DNA from 3 places in the Streptomyces sp. NPDC048565 genome. Region 1 is predicted to be linked to each of the others. Evidence: riboswitches for the same ligand, from Rfam matches in the RefSeq annotation. Region 1 holds a riboswitch; each other region holds the start of a gene.

Region 1 (3,270 bases):
CCCGGCGCTTCACCTCCGTACCGCGATTCTCACTCAGGGCCTGCGCGGGGGTGCCGGGCAGGCTCGGGTCGGGGGTGAAGAGCCAGTCCAGCATCTCTTCGTCGTTGTAGCCGTCGTCCCTCAGGAGCGTCAGGGTCCCTGCGAGACCCTTGACCACCTTGTCGCCGTCGATGAAGGCGGCAGGCACCTGGAGCGTCCGGTTCTCACCACGTCGCACGGCGATCAGCTGGCCTTCCTTGACCAGCTGCCGTACACGCGTCACCTCGACATCGAGCATTTCCGCGATGTCGGGAAGGTGGAGCCAGGCGGGGACGAGAGCATCGATCTTTGCGTCAATCTCGGTCACAGGGACAAGCGTGCCATCCCGGACCGACAGTCGGTAGCCAGGCCGGGCGTACGAGGCCGTGTCCAAGGGCCCCTCAGGCGTCCTTCACCGTGGATTTCAGCGGTACGGAGGAGTCCGCGGCCCTCGCCGGATCGATCCGCGCCCCCGCTTCGACGAGCTTGCGCCCCTGTGCCAGGTCACGGGGCCTGCTGACGGCCAGTACGGCGACGAGCGCCCCTTGCCGCAGCCAGAGCGCCGTCCAGGACGGCTCGGCCGGGTCGCCCCGCCACAGCAGCGTGTCGGCTCCGGCGTGATGGCCGGCGTACTGCACGAAGCGGCCGAACTGCTCGGACCAGAAGTAGGGCACCGGGTCGTACGTGCCCGCCTCACCGCCCGCGAGGGCCGCGGCGACCGCCCTGGGCCCCTGGAGGGCGTTGTCCCAGTGATGGACCAGCAGCCGCTCCCCGTAGCGGGCGGACGGGAAGGAGGCGCAGTCGCCCACCGCGTGGACATCCGGCAGCGAGGTGCGCAGCGAGCCGTCCGCGATGACCGAGCCGTCCGGGCCGAGCTCGATGCCCGAGCCCGCGAGCCACCCCGTGGCGGGCCGGGCGCCGATGCCGACGACCACCGCCCCTGCGGGGATCACCCGGCCGTCCGCCAGGTGGACGGCGCCCTGTCCGACGCGGGCGACCCGGGCACCGGTGAGGAGACCGGCTCCGCTCTCGGCGTACCAGCGGGCCATCGGAGCGGCGACCTCGGCGGGCAGCGTGCCCGCGAGGGGGCGGTCCGCGGCCTCCACGACGGTGACCGCGCAGCCGGCGGCGCGGGCCGCCGTGGCGAACTCGGCGCCGATCCAGCCCGCTCCGACGACGACCATGTCGTGCTGCTGTTCGAGGACGGGCCGCAGCCGCGCGGCGTCGTCGAGGGTGCGCAGCAGATGGACACCGGGCACGCCGTCGGAACCGGGCAGTGCGACGGGTTCAGCTCCGGTGGCGATGACCAGCGCGTCGTAGGCGACGGGCCCTTCCAGGGTGTCCACCTCGTGCTCACCGGCGCGCAGGCCCGTCACATGGAGCCCCAGGCGCAGGGTGATGTCCAGTGCCTCGAAGTCGATGTCGAAGGCGGAGTGCTCCGCCTTGCCGAGCAGGACCGCCTTGGAGAGCGGCGGCCTGTCGTACGGCTGGTGCGGTTCGGCACCGAGCACGGTGACCTGGCCCGTGAAGCCCTGTTCACGCAGGGCCACGGCCGTCTGCACACCGGCCATGCCGGCGCCCACGATCACGACTGCGCGCGCCGGCTGTCCCGGCGCCGGTTCCGGTGTCTGCTCGCTCACCCGTCCACCCTAATGACCGGGTTCCCGGGCCCGTATCCGGCTGTCGGGGGCGGGGTCTAGGCTGGCCACCGTAAGAGACTCGCGGGAGTCCGGACGCACCGGGCTGAGAGGGAGGCTGACCGGCCTCCGACCGTACGAACCTGATCCGGGTCATGCCGGCGAAGGGAGGGGCTGGACGCCCATGCGTATCTCCACGAACAGCTCCGACGTCCTGGTCGTCGGGGGCGGCATCATCGGTCTGGTGACCGCCTGGCGGTCCGCCCAGCAGGGCCTGAGCACCACGCTGGCCGATCCGGACCCGGGCGGCGGCGCCGCCCGGGTCGCGGCGGGGATGCTCGCAGCCGTCACCGAACTCCACTACGGCGAGCAGACGCTGCTCGGCCTCAACGTGGCCTCCGCAGCGCGCTATCCGGCGTTCGTCGCCGAGCTGGAGGAGGCGAGCGGGCAGGAGACCGGCTTCCGTGCCTGCGGCACCCTGTCCGTCGCACTGGACTCCGACGACCGGGCGCATCTGCGGGAGCTGCACGTGCTGCAGCAGCGCTCGGGGCTCGAGTCCGAGTGGCTGAGCGGCCGTGAGTGCCGCCGGCTCGAGCCGATGCTCGCCCCCGGGGTTCGCGGCGGGCTGCGGGTCGACGGCGACCACCAGGTGGACCCCAGGCGGCTGGCTTCGGCCCTGCTGACCGCGTGCGAGCGGGCGGGGGTGGGCTTCCGCCGCGCCTGGGTCCAGCGGCTCTCCGTCACGGACGGCAGGGCGACGGGCGTCGTCCTGGCGGACGGTGCGCGGCTCGCCGCAGGCCAGGTGGTACTCGCGGGCGGCAGCCTCAGCGGCCGGCTCGAAGGGCTGCCCGAATCGGTCGTGCCGCCCGTACGTCCGGTCAAGGGGCAGGTGCTGCGGCTGACCGTGCCGCCCGCGTACGCCCCCTTCCTGAGCAGGACGGTGCGGGCCGTCGTACGCGGCAGCCATGTCTATCTGGTCCCGCGTGCCAACGGCGAGCTGGTGGTCGGTGCGACCACCGAGGAGCTGGGCTGGGACACCACGGTCACCGCCGGCGGGGTGTACGAGCTACTGCGGGACGCCCATGAGCTGGTGCCCGGCATCACCGAGCTGCCGCTGACCGAGACCCGGGCCGGTCTGCGCCCCGCCTCGCCCGACAACGCGCCGCTGCTGGGCCCCACCGCCCTGCCCGGCCTGCATCTCGCCACCGGGCACCACCGCAACGGGGTGCTGCTGACCCCCGTCACGGGCGATGTGATGGCCCAGGTGCTGACCACGGGCGAGCTGCCCGAGCTCGGCCGCCCCTTCTCGCCGCGCCGCTTCACGGCGGCTGCCCGGCCCCGTTCCCCCGAAGACACCGCCCCCGCGTCGCAGGAGCAGCCCGTATGACACAGCCCGTGCCCGCCGCCGGTCCCGCCGCCGTCCCCGGCCCCGCCTCCGCCGCCGCCTCCGTCTCCGTCTCCGTCTCCGTCTCCGTCAACGGAGAACACCGCACCGTCCCCGTAGGCACCGCGCTGGACACCTTGATCGCGGCGCTGACCACCGCGCCTGCCGGGGTCGCCGCCGCGGTCAACGAGGCCGTCGTCCCGCGCGGCCAGTGGTCCGCCACCACGCTCG
Region 2 (3,270 bases), on a different contig from region 1:
CGAGGGCTGCTCCGGAGGGGCTTCCGTCCGGAACAGCCCTGAACGGCTCCTGTGCCGGCCGGTGTCAGTCGGCCAGCGGGAGGTACACCCGGTTGCCCCGGGCGGCGAACTCCTGCGACTTCTCCGCCATGCCTGCCAGCGCCTCCGCGTCGAACTCGGTGTCGACGATCGTGGGCCCGCCGCCGTGCTCCCGCCGGATGTCGTGGGAGATCTTCATCGAGCAGAACTTGGGGCCGCACATCGAGCAGAAGTGTGCCGTCTTCGCCGGCTCGGCCGGCAGCGTCTCGTCATGGAACTCCCGCGCGGTGTCGGGGTCGAGCGCCAGGTTGAACTGGTCCTCCCAGCGGAACTCGAACCGCGCGTCCGACAGCGCGTCGTCCCACTCCTGCGCCCCGGGGTGCCCCTTGGCGAGGTCCGCGGCATGGGCGGCGATCTTGTACGTGATGACACCGGTCTTCACGTCGTCGCGGTTGGGCAGTCCCAGGTGCTCCTTGGGCGTGACGTAGCAGAGCATCGCCGTCCCCCACCAGGCGATCATCGCCGCGCCGATGCCCGAGGTGATGTGGTCGTACGCGGGCGCGACGTCCGTGGTGAGCGGCCCCAGGGTGTAGAACGGGGCCTCCTCGCAGATCTCCTGCTGAAGGTCGATGTTCTCCTTGATCTTGTGCATCGGGACATGCCCCGGGCCCTCGATCATCGTCTGCACGCCGAACCGCTTGGCGACGGTGTTGAGTTCACCGAGCGTCCGGAGCTCGGCGAACTGCGCCTCGTCGTTGGCATCGGCGATGGAGCCGGGGCGCAGCCCGTCACCGAGCGAGTACGTCACGTCGTAGGCCGCGAGAATCTCGCAGAGCTCCTCGAAGTGCTCGTACAGGAACGACTCCTGGTGGTGGGCCAGGCACCACGCCGCCATGATGGATCCGCCGCGCGAGACGATTCCGGTCTTGCGGCGGGCCGTCAGCGGGACGTACGGCAGCCGGACACCGGCGTGCACCGTCATGTAGTCGACGCCCTGCTCGGCCTGCTCGACGACGGTGTCCTTGTAGATCTCCCAGGTCAGCTCCTCGGCCCGGCCGTCGACCTTCTCGAGCGCCTGGTAGAGGGGGACCGTACCGATCGGCACGGGGGAGTTGCGCAGGACCCACTCGCGGGTGGTGTGGATGTTGCGGCCGGTGGAGAGGTCCATGACCGTGTCGGCGCCCCACTTGGTGGCCCAGGTCATCTTGTCCACCTCCTCCTCGATGGAGGAGGTGACCGCGGAGTTGCCGATGTTGGCGTTGACCTTCACCAGGAAACGCTTGCCGATGATCATCGGCTCGATCTCCGGGTGGTTGACGTTGGCGGGCAGGACGGCCCGGCCCGCCGCGATCTCCTCGCGCACGACCTCGGGTTCGACGTTCTCCCGGATCGCCACGTACTCCATCTCCGGGGTGATCTCCCCCCGGCGGGCGTACGCGAGCTGGGTGACGGGACCGCCGTCGCGGCTGCGGCGTGGCTGCCGCGGGCGCCCGGGGAAGACCGCGTCGAGATTGCGCAGGCCGCCCCTCGGGGAGGTGTGCTTGAGCCCGTCGTCCTCGGGGCGCACGGGACGGCCCGCGTACTCCGCGGTGTCCCCGCGGGCGGTGATCCAGTGCTCCCGCAGCGGGGCGAGCCCCCGGCGCACGTCGGTGCCGGTGGTGGGGTCGGTGTACGGCCCGGACGTGTCGTACAGGGTCACGTCCTTGCCGTTGGTGAGGTGCACCTGGCGGACCGGCACCCGGAGATCCGGGCGTGAGCCCTGGATGTATCCCTTGTGCCAGCCGATGGACTTCCCGGCCTCGTCGTTCTGCGCGTTCCGCTTCGAGGCAGGCGTGCGTGCGTCCGCTGTGGTCATGAGACCTACTCCCTACGCCGGCATTACCCGGTAACAGGTTCGGCGGTCGGCGCAGCGTGTCCCGTATGAATATACGGAGGTCAGCGCCCTCTCAGCCCGGTGCTCCGAGCTCCCGCGTGTACAAATGCGCCTCCACGCTAACCCCCGTCCTGGCGCGCTGGCCAGAGGGCCTCCCCTGTTCTTGGGATGATCGCCGGGTGACGTCCCCTCCGAGCGCCCCCGAACCCGACGGCCCCGCAGCAGGCAGCACCCAGAGTCATGCGCATGGCCACACCCACAGCCACGGCCCCGCAGCGCCGGTGTCCAAGCACCTTCGCAAGGTCATCGCGGCTGTGCTGATCCCCTTCGCCGCCGCGGTCGTCGTCGGCCTCGTAGCCTTCTGGCCCGGTGGTGCACCCGCCCATGAACGCACGGGTGTCGGCTTCGACCGGCAGACACAGGACGGGCGGGTCACGAAGGTCGTGTCGGTCAACTGCGCGGACGTCAACGCCGCGCAGGTGCCGGCGACCGGCGACACCTCCACTGCGGCCGGACAGGAAGCGGTCAACGAGCAGACCGGGAAGTGCAAGAAGGCCACGGTCGAGGTGACCAGCGGTAAGGACAAGGGCCGTACGTTCGTCGAGGTCGTCCAGCCCGACGCCCCGCGGCAACTGCGCGAGGGCCAGGGGGTGGTCGTGGCGTACGCCCCCGACGCGCCCCGGGACCTGCAGTATTCGGTGACCGACGTGGACCGCGCGTTCCCGATGGCGCTGCTCGCCGGGATCTTCGCCCTCGCGGTGATCGTGGTGGGCAGGCTGCGCGGACTCATGGCACTGATCGCGCTCGCCGTGTCCTTCGCCGTACTGACCCTGTTCATCCTGCCGGCGATTCTGCAGGGGTCCAACCCCCTGGTCGTCGCGGTGATCGGGGCGAGCGCCATCATGCTGATCGCCCTCTACACCTGTCACGGACTGACGGCCCGTACCTCCGTGGCCGTCGTCGGCACGCTCATCTCGCTGCTGCTGATCGGGCTGCTGGGCTCGCTCTTCATCGGCTGGGCCGTCCTGTCCGGGAACACGGACGACAACACCGGTCTGATCCATGGGCTCTACCCGGACATCGACATGAGCGGTCTGCTGCTCGCCGGCGTGATCATCGGCTCGCTCGGTGTGCTCGACGATGTGACCGTGACCCAGACGTCGGCGGTCTGGGAGCTGCACCAGGCCGATCCGACCATGGGCGCGCGCCGCCTCTACCGGGCGGGTATCCGGATCGGGCGCGACCACATCGCCTCGGTCGTCAACACACTCGTGCTCGCCTACGCCGGCGCGGCTCTTCCGCTGCTGCTGCTGTTCTCGATCGCGCAGAGCAGTGTGGGCACCGTGGCCAACAGCGAGCTGGTCGCCGAGGAGATCGTC
Region 3 (3,270 bases), on a different contig from region 1:
CGTCGGCAGATCGAGCAGCTGGGCGGTCTGCCGGTAGATCTCCACCTCCAGCGTGGAGTAGGCCGGGCCGCCGAGGATCTGGACGACACCGAAGGAGGTGAAGGTGAAGAGGAAGACCATGAGCCCCGCCGCGGCGACGGCCGGCGCCAGCGCGGGCAGCGTCACTCGCCGCCAGGCGGCGATGCGGCCGGCCCCGAGCATCCGGGCGGCTTCCTCCTGGCGGGGGTCGAGCTGGGACCAGAGGCCGCCGACGGTCCGTACGACGACCGCGTAGTTGAAGAACACATGGGCGAGCAGGATCGCCCACACGCTCGTGTCGAGCCTGACCCCCCAGAGCTCGTCGAGGAACCCGCCGCGTCCCAGCAGCGCCAGGAACGCCGTACCCACGACGACGGTCGGCAGGACGAACGGCACGGTCACGACGGCCCGCAGCAGCTGTTTGCCGGGGAATTCGAAGCGGGCGAACACATAGGCGCCGGGCAGTGCGATCAACAGGGTGAGCGCGGTCGAGGCGAGGGCCTGCCAGGTGGTGAACCAGAGGACGCCGAGGATGTCGGACCGGCCCAGCACCGCGCCGATCCGGCCGAACTGCCAGTCTCCGTCGGCCTTCAGCCCCCGGCCGATGATCGAGACGACCGGGTAGGCGAAGAACAGGCCGAAGAACGCGACGGGCACGGCCATGAGGCCGAGCCGCACCGCGTTCCCGCGTGCGTTCCCGCGCCCCGCGTTTCCCCGGCGAGCGGGCCGCGCGGCTACTTCACGACGAGCGAGGACCACGACTGGACCCACTGCTCACGGTTCTTGGCGATCTTCTCGGGGGCCACGGTCGCCGGCTTGTCGATGGTCGCTCCGTACTCCGTGAAGAGCTTCGGCAGCTTCGCGTCCTTCACCACCGGGTTCACGAACATGTTCAGCGGCATGTCCTCCTGGAAACGCTTGCTGATCAGGAAGTCCAGCAGCGCCTTTCCACCCGCCTCGTTCTTCGCGCCGTCCAGCAGGCCGGCGAACTCGATCTGGCGGAAGCAGGTGCCGGTGGCGACGCCGGTCGGGGCCTCGGTCGGCTTCGGATCGGCGTACTCCACCTCGACGGGCGGGCTGGAGGCGTAGGAGACGACGAGCGGCCGGTCGGCCTTGGCCTTCCTGCCGCCCGCGGAACCGGAGAACTCCTCGTTGTAGGCCTGCTCCCAGCCGTCGACGACCTTGACGCCGTTGCTCTTCAGCTTCTTCCAGTAGTCCTGGTAGCCGCTCTCGCCCTGGGTGGCGACCGTGCCGAGGAGGAAGGCGAGTCCGGGCGACGACGTCGCGGCGTTCTCGGTGACCAGGAGGTTCTTGTACGCGGGCTTCAGCAGGTCGTCGAAGGTCTTCGGCGGGTCGAGCTTCTTGTCGTCGAAGTACTTCTTGTCGTAGTTGACGCAGATGTCGCCGGTGTCGACGGGCGTGACCCGGTGCTTGTCCGCGTCGAGCCGGGTGTCGGCGTCGACCCGGTCAAGACCCTTCGCCTCGTACGGCGTGAACAGGTCGTTGTCCAGGGCGCGGGAGAGCAGGGTGTTGTCGGCGCCGAAGAACACATCGCCGCGCGGGGATCCCTTGGTCAGGATCTCCTGGTTGAGCGCCGCTCCGGCGTCCCCGCTCTTGAGCACCTTGACCGTGTAACCGGTCTCCTTCGTGAACGCCTTCAGGACGGCGTCCGAGGCGTTGAACGAGTCATGGCTGACAAGCGTGACAGTCTTGGAGCCGGCCCCCGTGTTGCCGGAAGCCTTGTCGTCGGAGCCGCCGCAGCCCGCGAGTGTGCTGACGCCGAGAGCGGCGGCGAGCGCCGTCGCCGCGTACTTCGTCGTGGTGTTCATGATGATTTCCTCCTGGAGGTGACCAGGAAGAGACGCGGCCCCGCCCGCTCGGTGAGCGGGCAGGGCGCAACAGCTTGAGTAAGGTCCGAACTTCCTACCCGGAATGACCCGGGCGAGGTTCAGAGGGTCTGCGGCCGACCTGTACTCGGTGCCGCACTCTCAGCGCTGTGGCGCTCCCCTGTCGGAATATGAAGTTGATTTCCGGGCCAGGCTACACCGGCCGGATCACGCCGGACCGGCCGGATCACGTACGCCCGGACCGCCTCAGCGCTCGGACGCCGCCAGCTGCCCGCAGGCCCCGTCGATCTCCTGGCCGCGGGTGTCCCGGACGGTGACCGGCACACCATGGGCGGCGATGGCCTCCACGAACGCCTTCTCGTCCTCGGGCCGCGAAGCGGTCCACTTGGAGCCGGGGGTCGGGTTCAGCGGGATGAGGTTGACGTGTACCCGCTTGCCCTTGAGCAGCCGGCCGAGCCGGTCGCCCCGCCAGGCCTGGTCGTTGATGTCGCGGATCAGCGCGTACTCGATGGAGATACGGCGACCGGACTTCTCCGAGTACTCCCACGCGGCGTCCAGGACCTCGCGGACCTTCCAGCGGGTGTTCACGGGAACGAGGGTGTCGCGCAGCTCGTCGTCCGGGGCGTGCAGCGAGACCGCGAGACGGCACTTGAAGCCCTCGTCGGCGAAGCGCAGCATCGCCGGCACCAGACCCACCGTGGACACCGTGATCCCGCGCTGCGAGAGCCCCAGGCCGTCCGGCTCGGGGTCCGTCAGCCGGCGGATGGCCCCGACCACGCGCTTGTAGTTGGCCAGCGGCTCGCCCATGCCCATGAAGACGATGTTGGACAGCCGCGCGGGCCCGCCAGGCACCTCACCGTCGCGCAGGGCACGCATGCCGTCCACGATCTGGTGCACGATCTCGGCGGTCGACAGGTTGCGGTCGAGTCCCGCCTGCCCGGTCGCGCAGAACGGGCAGTTCATCCCGCAGCCCGCCTGGGACGAGATGCACATGGTCACCCGGTCCGGATACCGCATGAGGACGGACTCGACGAGCGTGCCGTCGTGCAGCTTCCACAGCGTCTTACGGGTGGTGTCGTCGTCGCAGCTGATGTGGCGCATCACCGACATCAGGTCGGGGAACATCGCCTCGGCGAGCTTGTCCCGCGACGCGGCCGGAATGTTGGTCCACTCCGCCGGGTCGTGGGCGTACCGCGTGAAGTAGTGCTGTGACAGCTGCTTGGCACGGAAGGGCTTCTCGCCGGTCGCGGCGACTGCTTCCTTGCGCTCGTCGGGTGTGAGGTCGGCGAGGTGCCGCGGCGGCCGCTTGGCTCCACGGGGCGCGACAAACTGGAGTTCTCCGGGCTTAGGCATGGTTCTTCCAGTGTCGCAGACGTACGAGCAAGCCCGACCGGGCACCTCAGCG

Evidence for each region. A riboswitch is a leader RNA that binds a small molecule or an ion and turns the genes downstream of it on or off. The one in region 1 is predicted to bind thiamine pyrophosphate.
Region 2: linked by a shared signal. The riboswitch ahead of thiC (phosphomethylpyrimidine synthase ThiC) and the one ahead of thiO (glycine oxidase ThiO) in region 1 are both predicted to bind thiamine pyrophosphate.
Region 3: linked by a shared signal. The riboswitch ahead of AB0C75_RS16760 (thiamine ABC transporter substrate-binding protein) and the one ahead of thiO (glycine oxidase ThiO) in region 1 are both predicted to bind thiamine pyrophosphate.

What each region holds. Positions count from the first base shown of each region.
Region 1 is NZ_JBEZIH010000003.1:64,878-68,147, reverse strand. It holds gene AB0C75_RS04700 (Rv2175c family DNA-binding protein) at 1-346, opposite strand, end outside; gene AB0C75_RS04695 (FAD-dependent oxidoreductase) at 420-1,658, opposite strand; TPP riboswitch at 1,730-1,842, shown strand; gene thiO (glycine oxidase ThiO) at 1,840-3,042, shown strand; gene thiS (sulfur carrier protein ThiS) at 3,039-3,270, shown strand, end outside.
Region 2 is NZ_JBEZIH010000002.1:136,313-139,582, reverse strand. It holds gene thiC (phosphomethylpyrimidine synthase ThiC) at 65-1,873, opposite strand; TPP riboswitch at 1,866-1,999, opposite strand; gene AB0C75_RS02780 (YibE/F family protein) at 2,071-3,270, shown strand, end outside.
Region 3 is NZ_JBEZIH010000012.1:90,953-94,222, reverse strand. It holds gene AB0C75_RS16765 (iron ABC transporter permease) at 1-681, opposite strand, end outside; gene AB0C75_RS16760 (thiamine ABC transporter substrate-binding protein) at 753-1,847, opposite strand; TPP riboswitch at 1,921-2,037, opposite strand; gene rlmN (23S rRNA (adenine(2503)-C(2))-methyltransferase RlmN) at 2,112-3,218, opposite strand.